3 regions of the Rhizobium sp. SJZ105 genome follow, and region 2 is predicted to be linked to each of the others. Evidence: riboswitches for the same ligand, from Rfam matches in the RefSeq annotation. Region 2 holds a riboswitch; each other region holds the start of a gene.

Region 1 (4,686 bases), on a different contig from region 2:
GGTCCTTCGATGCCGTCAGGGTCGGCAACGGTTTTTCCAAGCATCTGGTATCCGCCGCAGAGACCGAGAACATAACCGCCGCGGCGCACATGTGCCTTGATGTCGATGTCGAGGCCTGCATTTTTCAGCACGGCGAGATCAGCTATGGTGGATTTCGAACCGCAGAGCAGAACCAGCCGGCAATCGGCGGGAATGGTCTCGCCCTGCCGCACTCGGATCAGTTCCACATCCGGCTCCATGTCGAGCGGATCCAGATCGTCGAAATTGGAGATATGCGGCAGGATCGGCACGGCAATGCGGATTTTCGCGCCGGGCTTTTGTTGCGCCGGGCCGGTAAGCCCAAGGGCGTCCTCCGCTGGCAATTTCGCAGCATCGGAAAAATGCGGCAATAGCCCGATGGACGCCCAGCCGGTCTTTTCCGCGATCATCCGCATGCCGTCTGAAAACAGCGTAGGGTCACCGCGAAAGCGGTTCACGATGAAGCCCTCTATCATCGCGGCATCATCACGTTCGAGAACAGTTTTTGTGCCCACGAGGCTGGCGATGACCCCGCCCCGGTCGATATCGCCGATCAGGATCACGGGAGCATCTGCGGCGCGGGCAAAACCCATATTGGCGATGTCGTTAGCGCGGAGGTTGATTTCGGAAGCACTTCCCGCCCCTTCCACCAGCACCAGATCGGCCTGTTGTTTCAGGTGCTCGAAGCTCTCCAGCACACGCGGCATCAGCCCGGCTTTCATGTGCTGATAATCGGCAGCCTTGGCATTGCCGACAATTTTACCCTGTACGACGACCTGTGCGCCGGTTTCGCTCTGCGGCTTTAAAAGCACCGGGTTCATGTGAACCGACAGCGGAACGCCTGCTGCCCGCGCCTGCATCGCCTGCGCGCGACCGATCTCGCCGCCATCGGCAGTGACCGCCGCATTGTTCGACATGTTCTGCGGCTTGAACGGCATGACGGACAGGCCACGCCTGACGAAGGCGCGGGCAAGGCCAGCAACCATCAGCGATTTGCCGACATCCGAGCCGGTTCCCTGAAACATCAGCACACGTGCAGTCATGTCAGTATTCTATCCCGGCCTGCGCCTTTACGCCCGCCTTGAAGTGATGTTTGACGAGGGTCATTTCCGTCACCATGTCGGCAGCGTCGATCAACGGCTGTTTGGCGTTGCGGCCGGTAACGATGACATGCAGATCGGATCTACGGTTGGAAAGCGTTTCGACGACCTCTTCCAGCGGCAGGTAATCATAGCGGAGCGCAATGTTCAGTTCGTCGAGAACCAGCAATCCGATCGTTTCGTCGGCCATCAGTGCTTTCGCTTCCTCCCAGGCCTTTGTAGCTGCCGCGACATCGCGCTTCAGGTCCTGCGTGTCCCAGGTAAACCCCTCGCCCATGGTGCGGCATTCCACCCTGTCGCCGAACAAAGTCAGGGCCTGCTGTTCACCCGTCGACCATGCGCCCTTGATGAATTGCACGACGCCGACCCGCCGCCCGGTGCCGAGCATGCGCAAAGCAAGGCCGAAAGCGGCCGTGGATTTGCCTTTGCCAGGGCCGGTATTGATCATCAGCAGACCTTTTTCGATCGTCTTTTCCGCGACTTCGGCATCCTGAACCGTCTTGCGGTTGACCATTTTCTGCCGGTGGCGTTCGGCTTCGCTGTCGCTGATATCGCGTGTCATCGCGTTTTCCTTCTCGTCCAGCGGCGCGGGACCGTATGCCCCGCCATTCGGAGCGGCGACTATACTCAATTTGCCGCACCCGGCAATCGACAAGCCGGCAGCATTGACCGTCACGCCCGTTCAGCCTAAGGGTAAGGCACTGACGGTCTTTTCCCGGCAACGGGAAAAGCTAAGAGGGAACACGGTTCCACCCCATAACGGGTCATTCCGTGGCTGCCCCCGCAACTGTAAGCGGTAAGCCCGCACTATGAAGCCACTGGACCATAAAATTGGCCCGGGAAGGTGGTGCAGGGTGTTTTAAAGCCGCAAGCCAGGAGACCTGCCGTTTCAGGAAAAAACGTCTCCCGGGCGGGGTGCTCCGGTCAGCCGGTCGAATTGATTTGCAGCCGCGCTTTTCAGTGCGCTGTTTTCGACATCCGCACCCCGATGAGTTTAAAGGCGCGGAAAGCGGAACGGTTTGGATATTACCACAACATCTTCTTGTGCGGACGGGACAATGGAAGCCAACACAGCTTCTGGCGTGGTCGTTTTTGTCTGCCGAAGCTGTCGCGACGACACCGATCCCAATGCGGAGCCGCGCCCCGGCACCATCCTTGCGGAAGCTGCCATCGCAAAAGCGCGTGACTCCGGCATCGATGTTCGCTCCGTCAATTGCCTTGCCAATTGCAAACGCGGCCTCAGTGCCGTGCTGCGCGGTGCCGATGGCTGGTCCTATGTATTCGGCGGGCTGACGCCCAACGACGCGGAAGACCTGCTCACGGGCGCGCAAATGCTGGCCGCCTCCCCAGATGGCCTGATGCCCTGGCGCGGCCGCCCCGACACATTGAAGCGCGGCATGGTGGCGCGCATTCCCCCATTCGATTTTACCGAGGAGAGATCATGAGCACCCTTCTGGACCGCGTTCCCTGCACCATCGTCACTGGCTTTCTGGGGGCTGGAAAAACCACGCTGCTGCGCGGTCTCCTCGAAAAGCTTGATGGCAAGCGGCTTGCCATCATCGTCAACGAATTCGGTGATATCGGCATCGATGGGGATATCCTAAAGGGATGCGGCATTGAGAGCTGCCCGGAGGAAAACATCGTTGAGCTGGCCAATGGCTGCATCTGCTGCACGGTGGCGGATGATTTCCAGCCGGCCATCGAGCAGATTCTGAGCCGCCAGCCGAAGGTGGAGCATATCCTCATCGAGACCTCCGGCCTTGCCCTGCCCAAGCCGCTTGTGCAGGCATTTCAATGGCCGGCCATCAAGAGCCGCGTGACGGTTGACGCTGTTGTGGCTGTTGTGGATGGCGCTGCCCTTTCCGAGGGTCAGGTGGCGCATGACATGGAAGCCCTTGCCGCCCAGCGCGCAAATGACGAAGCCCTAGATCACGACGATCCGGTCGAAGAGGTTTTTGAGGACCAGATCGCCTGTGCCGATCTTATCGTGCTGACCAAGGCGGATCTGCTCGATAGCGCCGGTCTGGAAAAGGCGAAGGCTCATATTCTCGAGCATTTGCCGCGGGCCGCAAAGATCGTCGTCGCCTCGAATGGCGTCATCGATCCGGCCGTGCTGATCGGCCTCGGTCTTGCGGTTGAAGAGGATATCGAAAACCGCCGCACCCATCACGATGGTGAACTCGACCACGAACATGACGATTTCGACAGCTTCGTCATCGACCTGCCGGCCGTGACCGATCCGGAAGCGCTGGCGGCTCGTATCGCCGAGACGGCGGCTGCGGAAAATGTTCTGCGCATCAAAGGTTTCGTCGAAGTATCCACCAAGCCGATGCGCCTGCAGGTGCAGGCAGTCGGTAGCCGCGTCAACCATTATTATGACCGTCCCTGGGCGGCCGGTGAAGAGCGCCGCAGCCGCCTCGTCGTCATAGGCGAAAAGGGCCTCAACCGCGAAAAGATCGAACAGATGCTGGCCGCCTGATAGAAATGCACATTCTCGCCACCACATCTTCGTCTCTGGACGACCTGATCGAGCCGGTTGATCTCAACCAGCCGCGATCGGATGTGGTGATGCTGTCTTTTTCGGCAAGCGATCTTGCCGGGCTGGAACAGGCATGGCGGCAGGCAGAGGGCGCGCTTCCGTCCCTGTCCGCCGCCAACCTCTCCGAGCTTCGGCATCCGATGTCGGTCGATCTGTGGATCGAAAAGACGGCCGAACATGCCCGTGTCATCCTTATCCGGATTCTCGGCGGCGCGGAACGCTGGCGCTATGGCGTCGATCAGCTCAGCACGATGGCGCGGCGACGTGGCATAAAACTTATGCTCCTGCCGGGTGAATGCAGTGAGAGAGACGAAAAGCTCGAAGCAGCCTCGACTGTTGATCGCCAGACGTTGGCGTCCGTCCTCGCCTTCTTCCGCGAGGGTGGGCGGGAAAATATGGACCGGCTTGCCATTGGTCTTGCTGCCCTTGTAAGTGGTGGCGCATGGCCAGATATCGAGGCTCAACCGCTGCCGAAAGCCGGCTTTTACCGGCCGGGTAAAGGCGTCGTGGATCAGGCGGAAGCCTGCGCCGGTTTTCCCGCCGGTGCAGCTGTCCTTCCCATTCTCTTTTACCGCTCCATGCTTCTTGCGGCCGATGCGGCGCCCGTGGATGCGCTTTTTAACGCGCTCTCTCAGCGCGGTTTTGCGCCATTGCCGATTTTCGTCAGCGGCCTCAAGGATGGGGAGGCGATCCGCTTTCTCGAAACCGTACTGCCCGAACTCCAGCCCGCCGCCATCGTCGCCGCCACGGCTTTTGCCAGTCAGATGGACGACAGCGGTAAAACCCTGTTTGACCGCCTCGGCGTGCCGGTGTTTCAGGTGGTTATGGCGACGACGCGACGGGAAGGCTGGGCGGAAAATGCGCGCGGTCTCAACCCTTCCGATCTTGCCATGCATGTGGTTCTGCCGGAACTCGATGGCCGGATTCTTGCTGGCGCAATCTCATTCAAGCAGGTGCGGACTGATGGCGGCATCAGCCTCATCAATGTACCGGAGGCTGATCGCGTCGAACAGGTGGCAAACAGAATCG
Region 2 (4,686 bases):
TGGTCCGCAGATGATGGCGTCGATGCCCGCCGCTTGGAACAGCCCCGCCTCCGTGCCGTAGCTGACGGCGGCGAGACAGGGGGTGCCGGTCAATTCCTCCAGAAGCAGAACAAGCGGAGCATTGGCTGCAAGCGAAAGCGCCGGATAATCGCTCATAGGCGTCCATTCGATATCGACACCCTTTGCTGCAAGAGCCTCGACGCTTGCGCGAACCGGCCCGAGCAGTTCAAGCGGCGATGTGCCGGAAATCGCCCGCGCTTCCAGCTCGATGGCCGAGAAATCGGGGATGATGTTGATCGCCTGGCCGCCCTTCATCGTGCCGATCTGCAGCGAGGAGTAGGGTGGCTCGAAAGTCGCTTCAAAGGGGCCTTTCGTCAGCTCATGTGCCGTCTCTACGGCCTTTGCCATGATACCGGTCATCAGGTGAATGGCATTCACCCCCTGATCAGGCCGGGACGAATGGCCGGAACGGCCACGGATGGTAATGCGAGCTGCTGCTTTGCCCTTGTGTGCACGAACCGCCCGCAAATTGCTGGGCTCGCCGATGATTGCGCCCGCCGGTGCGGCGCAAAGTTCAGGCAATCTGGCGAGAAGATGCGGAACGCCACGGCAACCCGCCTCCTCGTCATAGGAAAAGGCGATATGCACGGGACGTTTCAGCGCCATGCGCGAAAATGCAGGCGCCGCGGCGAGAACCGTAGCCAGAAAACCCTTCATGTCGGTGGTTCCGCGCCCGTAGAGACGATCATTTTCCGCCCGTAGCGTAAAGGGATCGGAAGACCATTCCGGCTCGCTGGCGGGCACGACATCCATATGGCCGGACAAAACATATCCGGCGCGATCGGCCGGGCCGAAGGTGGCGAAGAGGTTGGCGCGGTCGCCCTCCGGTCCCGCAAGCAGCGATACTTTCGCGCCGTGGCTTTCAAGATAATCGGCGATCCAGCCGGCAATATCGCCATTGGCGGTTCCAACGACCGACGGGAAACCGACGAGACGCTCAAGGATTTCGATTGCGTTCAATGGTCGTCTCCGCTGACCGGATTGTCATCCCGAAAGCTTAGAATGGACTGCGACGTTTATCTGCTGAAATGCGAATGATTTCGGTAGATTGTTGTGACCTTCCAGTGCTTTCAGAAAATTCGTGCTGGCGTAACCGGCTACCGTCGGATGTCGTGGGCTAGGCCGGGACCGGATGAAGGTTCTGAGCCGTAGGGGATGAGGGCCGTTGGTTATGGACCTGCTCAAAGTCGATAGTTTCGAGCTGCGGACCGTGGATATCGCGGACGTGGATGCCGATCATCTGCATGCACTCTCCATGGCCGTCGGATGGCGATATCACGCGAATGAATGGTGTTTTCTGCGGCAATGCGGCGTGGGTCTCGCTGCGCTCGATGAGATCGACCGTGTTGTCGCAACCGCGATGCTCTTTCCCTATGATCAGGGGTTTGCGACGCTCGGCATGGTCATTGTTTCGCCCCGTTTGCAGGGGCAGGGCGTAGCACCATGGCTGGTGCAGAAACTTGTCGCGAAATTTCCCACTGTCTCCCTGCGGTTGAACGCGACGGGAGCGTCGCGGCGGTTGTTTTCAAGGTTGGGTTTTGCCGGTGATACGGAAAAAGTATATCTGTTCCGGGGAAGGGCGAATTGCCTTTTCGAGATACCGCCGCCCGGCAGAAAACAACGAATAGAGCCGTTATCCGCAGGTCATCTGACTGATGTGGTGGAACTAGACCGGGCGGCTTTTGGCGTTTCGCGCCGGAACGTTTTGCAGCGACTTTTGACGCAGAATGCGGGTTACGGTGTGTTTGAGGCGGACCGTCTTACCGCTTTTGCGCTGCGCCGTGCGGCGGGGCGGGGCCACATTATCGGTCCGGTCGTTGCGGGTGCGGACATGGATGCGATTGCACTCGTAAGGCGGCATTTTACCGATCTTGACGATGAGCTGGTGCGTCTCGACACCATCAGCGACAACAATCTCTTTATTGATTTTATTGCGCAATCCGGCTTGGTGGTGATTGAAACCCTTACCACCATGTCCAAAGACGCACCTCAACCGGCGCCCTCCGGCGCTACAAAAATTTTCGCGTTGGCGGGTCCGTCTTTGTGCTGAGCTGCAGCACTATCGCAATTGACGCCCCGGCGCTTGCCCCTTATGTCAGAAAGCGACGGTTCCTGAAGCCGAAGGGCAAAGGGATTAATAGGGAACATGGTGCGGGTGATTTCTATCGCCCAATGCCGTGGCTGCCCCCGCAACTGTAAGCGGATTGCCGCTCATCCTCGTGACGCCTGAAAAGCGTCATGCCACTGCACCCTTCAAGGTGCGGGAAGGCAGATGAACGGCGCATATTCGTGAGCCAGGAGACCTGCCGTCATAATATTGACCATCGTTACGGGCGGGGATGCCCGGAAGAGGAGCTGATTATGACCTTTCCGTCCGCGGAAACGTATTTAGAGTCCCGTTCTCCATCTCCACACTTGTTGTCGCTCTGTCACTACGCGTTTTGACGCGCGGCCTGCGGATCACGCCACTTTATTTAGACTGGAGAACATATGTTTCATTTCAAACGCCTGCCGGTTTCCGCCGGTCTTCTGGCTGTCGCATTAGCGGCCTTGCCCGCCGGTGCCGCTCAGGCTGCCGAAACCGCCTATCCGCTGACGATCAATAGCTGCGGCCACGAAATCACCTTCAAGCAGGCGCCCGCCCGCACAGTATCGGTCGGCCAGAGCACGACCGAGGTTCTCTATCTGCTCGGCGTGGCCGACAAGGTGGTAGGCACGGCGCTGTGGATCGGCCCGGTTCTGAAGGGTTACGAAGACGCCAATGCCAAGGTGGAGCGGCTTGCCGACAATGATCCGAGCTTCGAGGCGGTGGTTGGCAAGAGGCCGGACCTCGTGACGACGCAGTTCCAGTGGCAGATCGGTCCCGAAGGCGTTGTCGGAACACCGGAGCAATTCGCCGAACTCGGTATTCCCGTTTATACCTCCCCTGCCGATTGCATGGGCAAGGACAATTCCGGCGGCGGCGACGGCGTGCGCAAGTCCGTTTTCACCATGGACCTGATCTACCAGGAGGTCCGCGACCTTGCGAAAATTTTCAACGTGCAGGATCGCGGCGAGGAAGTCGTTGCCGACCTGAAAAAGCGTGAGGAAGCCGCCCGCGCCAAGATCGCTTCGGCGAATGGCAAGATTTCAGCAGTCTTCTGGTTCTCCAGCGCCGAGCTGGATATCGATCCTTACGTGGCGGGCCGCAATGGTGCGCCGGGTTACATCATGTCCGCGCTCGGACTGAAGAACGTTATCGAAAGCGATGAGGAATGGCCGACTGTTGGCTGGGAAACCATCGCCAAGGCCAATCCGTCCGTGATCGTTGCCGGCAAGATGGACCGCCGGCGTTTCCCCGCCGATGACGTCGCCGTCAAGCTCAAGTTCCTTGCTACCGATCCGGTTGCCAGCATCATGCCCGCCGTCAAGGCGGCCCATGTCTTCGAAATGGACGCGCAGGCGATGAACCCGACCATCCGCACGATCGAAGGCATTGAAACGCTGGCCGAGGCGATTTCCACAGCCGGTCTCGCCAAGTGAACGGTCTTTCCGTCAATCTTGGCAGGGCGGGTCTGGCTTTTGCCGCACTCGCCCTGCTGCTCGTCGCGCTGATGGCCGGTGCGGCCATCGGCGAGACTGCCATTCCGTTCGACGTGGTGGCAAAGACCATTGCCAATCGTGTCTTCCATGCGGGTTATCCGCTGGAGCCGCTGGATGAGGGCATCGTCTGGAGTTACCGCCTCAGCCGCGCCGTTGTTGCCGCGTGCTGTGGCGCCTCGCTGGCGCTGGCCGGTGCGGTGCTTCAATCACTTCTGCGCAACCCGCTCGCCGATCCCTATATCCTCGGTATTTCCGCAGGCGCCTCAACCGGGGCCGTGGCCGTGGCGCTTCTGGGCTTCGGAGCGGGGTTCCTGACGATGCCGGCCGGCGCCCTGATCGGGGCTTTTGTGGCTTTTTCGCTTGTCAGCCTTCTGGCGGTGCGGGCAGGGCACGGCAACAGCGCCATCATCCTGGCGGGGGTCGCCGGTTCGCAACTGTTCAACGCCATGACGTCGTTCATCGTCACCAAATCCGCCAATGCCGAACAGGCGCGCGGCATCATGTTCTGGCTGCTGGGCAATCTTTCGGGCGTGCGCTGGCCGGATGTCTGGCTGGCTTTGCCGGTCAGTATTGCGGGTCTTGGGGTGTGCCTCTGGTACGCACGCGCGCTTGATGCTTTCGCTTTCGGCGGTCAGGCAGCAGCTTCGCTCGGTATTCCAGTGCGCCGGGTCTATGCGGTGCTGATCTCGGTTTCGGCGGTCATGACGGCAGTCATGGTGTCGCTGGTCGGTTCCATCGGCTTCGTCGGTCTCGTCATCCCGCATGCGGCGCGCATCTTCGTTGGCGTTCGCCACGGCATGTTGCTGCCGGTGACGGCGCTGACCGGTGCAATTTTCATGATCATCGCAGATATCCTCTCGCGCACCGTCATTCCGGGGCAGGTGCTGCCGATCGGCGTGATCACTGCGCTGGTCGGCGCGCCCGCCTTCGCCTTTATTCTCGGGCAGAAGAGAGGCCGGTCATGAAATTATCCGCCCATGATCTGCATTTCCATGCCGGCAATCTCGACATTGTGCGCGGTGTTTCGCTGGAGGTCGCCACGGG
Region 3 (4,686 bases), on a different contig from region 2:
CGATTCGGAAAGCGCCCGCAAGATGCGCCGCGCCCTGAAGATCGTGCAGGCAGCGGCACCCGAACTGGAAGTGGACGGCGAAATGCAGGGCGGCTCGGCACTTTCGGAAGCGCTGCGCAAGCGCGCCATGCCCAACAGCGTGCTGACCGGCGAAGCGAACCTGCTGGTCTTCCCGAACCTCGATGCCGCAAACATCACGCTCGGCGTCACCCGCACGCTGACGGAGGGCCTGCATGTCGGCCCCATCCTGCTTGGCACGGCTCTTCCCGCCCATATCCTGTCGCCCAGCGTCACCTCGCGCGGCGTTGTCAACATGGCGGCCTTTGCCGTCGTGCAGGCATCGCACCCTTCGGTGTGATGAAGGCGTATTAACGCAGTTTTGAACATGCTGTTGCCGCATTGCGGCAACAGCTTATGTTATCTTCCTGAAACACGGATTTCCCGAAGCATAACACCCTCGCCACCGGCCGGGGACATCGAACGGATCGCACCATTGACCCGGCGCCGCAGCATTATCGGCCTCCTGCTTCCCCTTGTTTTCATCGCCCCGGCCGCTGCTTTCGCGGATCAGGTCTGCGATACGCTTTATGCGCAGCTGCGCGAACCGCCGCGTGTCATCGGCAACACCGCCGAGGTACGGCGTTACGCCAATGCGCTCACCCGCCAGAACATCGAGATCCGCAGGATCAGGAACGATCTGCGCCGTTACGGCTGTTCATCCGCAAGCGTCACCGTTTATGGCAGCCCGAATGCCGAACTCTGCGCAGAGATCAGCGACGCGATGGCGGATGCGCAGAGCGAACGCGATGCCATCATCCGTGACCGCGACTATGCCATGGCGGCCCAGGGCAGCGATGATAGCGACATCAGACGCCAGCGCATTCTCGCCGCACTCGACGCCAATGGCTGCAGCGCCATTCCGGAAACGGAAGCGCGCCAGCCGACGGCACCCGATGTGACACGTTACCCCGACGCCTTCGGCGAACAGAGCAATCCGCCGGGACAGGCAGGGCTTTCGCCCTACCCCAATGCCGCTGCTGAAGGCGGGCTCAGGACGCTGTGCGTGCGCACCTGCGACGGCTCGTTCTTCCCCATCGCTTCCAATGCCTCGCCGCTCGATTTCCGTGCGCAGGCCGAACAATGCCAGAAAATGTGTCCGGGTACGCAGACGGAGCTTTATTTCCACTCCATGACGGAGCAGGAAACGGCTGACATGGTCTCGGCTGAAACAGGAAAGCCCTATAAGGACCTGCCGACCGCCTTTGCCTATCGAAATGCCTCAACCAAAGCCCCAGGCTGCGCCTGCAACATGGCCGCCTATCACGAGGAGATGAAGCAGCAGGAGGCTGCGCGGCCGGAAGCTGAGAAACCCTATTCAAGCATCACGACCATTCCATCACCGCAAGGTGACACCTCCAAAAAACCCACCGAACTGCAGCAGGCCGCAAAGCCGCCGGAACAACCGGTTCCGGAACGCGACTATGACCCGAACAACAGCAGGGTCCGCGTCATCGGCCCTAAATTCCTGCCCGACCAGACAGGCCGGATCGACCTGAAGAACCCGGCGCTGAAGGGCATTCAGCCGCAGCAATAGCTCCCATCAGGCACACGGTATGGAGTTGGCAACGCTCTGTCTCACTCACAAGACGGTCGCGTCTTCTCTTTACCGTCCACCCCAGCGATTGCGAAACACCAGCTCCTCCAGCGGCACGCGCTGGCGCCACCCCTTCACCGCCAGTTCCGGCTCGGTATAAAGTGTATCGACGCGGCCGAGGCATAGCCAGGCGACGATCTCGATGTGGTCGGGAATCTCGAGAATGGTGCGAATGTCGCTATCGTGGAAAATGCTGACCCAGCCGACGCCGATGCCTTCGGCGCGCGCTGCAAGCCAGAGGTTCTGGATGGCGCAGACGGTGGAATAGACATCGGTGCGCGGATTGTGGGTACGGCCCAGCACCACCTTGCCGCCACGCGTCGGATCGCAGGTGACGCAGATGCTGAGCGGCGCCTTGCGGATGCCCTCAAGCTTGAGGCTGCGGTAAAGCGCCTGCTGCTCCCCCTCGAACATCGCCGCCGCCTCGCCATTGGCGCGGCTGAAGGCAACCCAGGCTGCCTGCCTGACCGCACCGTCAGTGACGAGCGTGAAATTCCACGGCTGCATGAAACCGACCGAGGGCGCGGAATGCGCCGCCTTCAGCAGGCGCTCGACCACATCTTCCGGCAATGGATCCGGAAGGAACTGGTCGCGCACATCACGGCGGGTTTCGATGGCACGGTAGATCGCCTCTCGCTCACCCTCGGAAAACGGATAGGCGGGCGAAAGCGCGTGATCGAATGCATCGGCGTCGAGCGAACTGGTCGCGAGTGGATCGGTCGGCATCGTCTATCCCCAACAATGCTGGCGCGCCGCCACGAAAACCGGCTCCGGTTTTCACCTGCACGACGCGCTGCTGCAACAACCTGCCGCCGTCCACGCGGTCTGGTCTATCCTGTCAGGCCGGTCTTCTGACTCGGCTTCATCCGCCCACTTTCGCCTTCCCGAATGGATTCAGTGGCATCAAGAAAAAGGGCATCCGCCTCACAGCGCTGGGCACGTTCCGGTCTTGCACCGGATTCCCGATTCTCCCGCCCTAAAGGGCAGGCACCTGACGAAGAAGCTTATGAGCAACAAAGATTGCTAATACAAGTATCTTGCGCAGCGATGCGGCAATGTGACCGTGGCCACCTCACCTGCGTATTGCGGCCTTCAGCCGCCGCGCCGACGCGCGCCGGCTGAAGCACTCCCTACCGCATCACCCAACGGGAAAATACCGCACATAAGCGAACTCATCCCCGTCCGGTGACCAGTTGGGCGAATTCATCGTTCCCTGCCCGCCGAAAAGGTCAAACAGCGTTTCGGCATTGCCGCCATCCATATCCATCAGCCGCACGCGCACGTTGAGGTCGCGCGGATGGTCGAAGACTTCGGCGTCGTAGGAGATGAAAACGACCTTGTCACCGCTGGGAGACGGATGCGGAAACCAGTCGCCGTAGGCGCTGTCGGTGATGCGCTCGACGGCCGAGCCATCCACCCGCACGCGCCAGATCTGCATCTGGCCGGTGCGGCTGGAGTTGAAATAGATCCATTCTCCATCCGGCGAATAATCCGGCCCGTCATTGCGGCCCTCACCATGGGTAAGGCGTGTCTCAACGCCGCTGTCTATGTCCATGGAATAAATATCGAAAACCTGATCGCGAATGCCGCAATAGGCGAAACCTTTCCCGTCCGGCGACCAGCCGTGCCAGTAGGACGGAAGGTTCTTAGTCATCAGACGCGGCGTTCCGCCCGTCGAAGGCAGCAGATAGATGGCACTCTTGCCGAACTCCACCTTGTCGGAAATGGCATAAAGCGAACCGTCAGGCGAAATGCCGTGGTCATTGTTGCAGATTGTCGCAAAGCCAGTATCGACCTTTTCCGGCGAAGGGTCGCCGGCAAGTGACAGGCGATAAAGCAGACCGTCGCAGTTCAGAAGCAGGTATTTCCCGTCCGGCGACCAGTTCGGAGCCTCGAACAGCTCCGGCGTCTGCCAGACCACCCGCATCTGCCGAGTGCGGATGTTGAAGATTTCGATGGAACTGCGCATGCTGCCTCCCGGGCCTGTCGATCGTCTGGCGTGGAGCGTTGAATGGCGCAAACATTCCGTTTGCATCCGCCACCGCCGTGATTATGATCCTATTGCCGCAGGCACCGCCCTGCAAATTCAAATAGGAAAAAACAGCAGCGTTCCGGCACCGCCCGCACCCCTGCCCGTTTCTCCCAGATCCGAGGTTCCGCGATGAACACCATCGCCGATCACGGCATCCGCTTCGGTCGGATCGCCGCAATGCTTCCTGTCAAGAATATCGAGAAGGCCCATGACTTTTATGTCCGTGTGCTGGGCTTCGAAAAGACCTTCGAAAACGGCAACCCTGTCGGTTTCATGATCCTGAAACAAGGTAATGCCGAGTTGCACCTGACATTGCAGTCGACGCACAAACCGGCCCCCTTCAATGTGGCGCATATGCTGGTCAGCGACGCCGACGCGCTGCACGCGCTTTGCAAAAGCCACGGGCTTCGCATCATCAAAAGTCTGCAGGACAAGGATTATGGCCTACGGGCCTTCATTTTCGAAGACCCGGATGGTAACCGCATCGATGTGGGGCAGGTTATTTAACGAGATAGGGAGACGGCGCGGCGTGTCCGCGCCGTTGGAGGAAAAGGATGCTTCTTCGCCATCGATATATGGCGAAGCCGCAGCATCCGCACTCCGTCACCCCGAACTAAATTCGGGGTCCAGCAAGCTCCCTCCATGCCCTCCTTCGACTACCTGTCCCTGAATCGGTTGGTAATCGGATAACGGCGATCGCGGCCGAAGTTCTTCTTGGTGATCTTCACCCCGGGCGCGGATTGGCGGCGTTTGTATTCGGCGAGATAGAGCAGATGCTCGATCCGGTGCACCGTCGCGATATCATGGCCACGCGCGAGGATTTCCTCGACCGACATTTCCTTTTCCACCAGGCACTCCAGAATATCGTCCAGCACCGGATAGGGCGGCAGCGAATCCTGGTCTGTCTGGTTGGGTCGCAATTCGGCGGATGGCGCCTTGGAGATGATATTGGCGGGGATCACTTCGCCGGATGGCCCGAGCGCGCCGGGCGGCACATGGG

The links. Region 2 has a riboswitch for cobalamin ahead of FB593_RS10365 (ABC transporter substrate-binding protein). Riboswitches for the same ligand answer to the same signal wherever they lie in the genome.
Region 1: another riboswitch for cobalamin. It lies ahead of FB593_RS15330 (DUF1636 family protein); the one in region 2 lies ahead of FB593_RS10365 (ABC transporter substrate-binding protein).
Region 3: another riboswitch for cobalamin. It lies ahead of bluB (5,6-dimethylbenzimidazole synthase); the one in region 2 lies ahead of FB593_RS10365 (ABC transporter substrate-binding protein).

Annotation. Positions count from the first base shown of each region.
Region 1 covers NZ_VIUP01000004.1:86,469-91,154, forward strand. The annotation lists gene FB593_RS15320 (cobyric acid synthase) at 1-1,061, opposite strand, end outside; gene cobO (cob(I)yrinic acid a,c-diamide adenosyltransferase) at 1,063-1,680, opposite strand; cobalamin riboswitch at 1,807-2,022, shown strand; gene FB593_RS15330 (DUF1636 family protein) at 2,177-2,563, shown strand; gene cobW (cobalamin biosynthesis protein CobW) at 2,560-3,597, shown strand; gene cobN (cobaltochelatase subunit CobN) at 3,603-4,686, shown strand, end outside.
Region 2 covers NZ_VIUP01000002.1:261,758-266,443, reverse strand. The annotation lists gene argE (acetylornithine deacetylase) at 1-1,020, opposite strand, end outside; gene FB593_RS10370 (GNAT family N-acetyltransferase) at 1,232-2,110, shown strand; cobalamin riboswitch at 2,150-2,386, shown strand; gene FB593_RS10365 (ABC transporter substrate-binding protein) at 2,551-3,582, shown strand; gene FB593_RS10360 (FecCD family ABC transporter permease) at 3,579-4,607, shown strand; gene FB593_RS10355 (ABC transporter ATP-binding protein) at 4,604-4,686, shown strand, end outside.
Region 3 covers NZ_VIUP01000001.1:290,909-295,594, reverse strand. The annotation lists gene FB593_RS01520 (NADP-dependent malic enzyme) at 1-358, shown strand, start outside; gene FB593_RS01515 (DUF2865 domain-containing protein) at 494-1,594, shown strand; gene bluB (5,6-dimethylbenzimidazole synthase) at 1,664-2,380, opposite strand; cobalamin riboswitch at 2,478-2,664, opposite strand; gene FB593_RS01505 (TolB family protein) at 2,793-3,623, opposite strand; gene FB593_RS01500 (VOC family protein) at 3,816-4,193, shown strand; gene FB593_RS01495 (NAD+ synthase) at 4,343-4,686, opposite strand, start outside.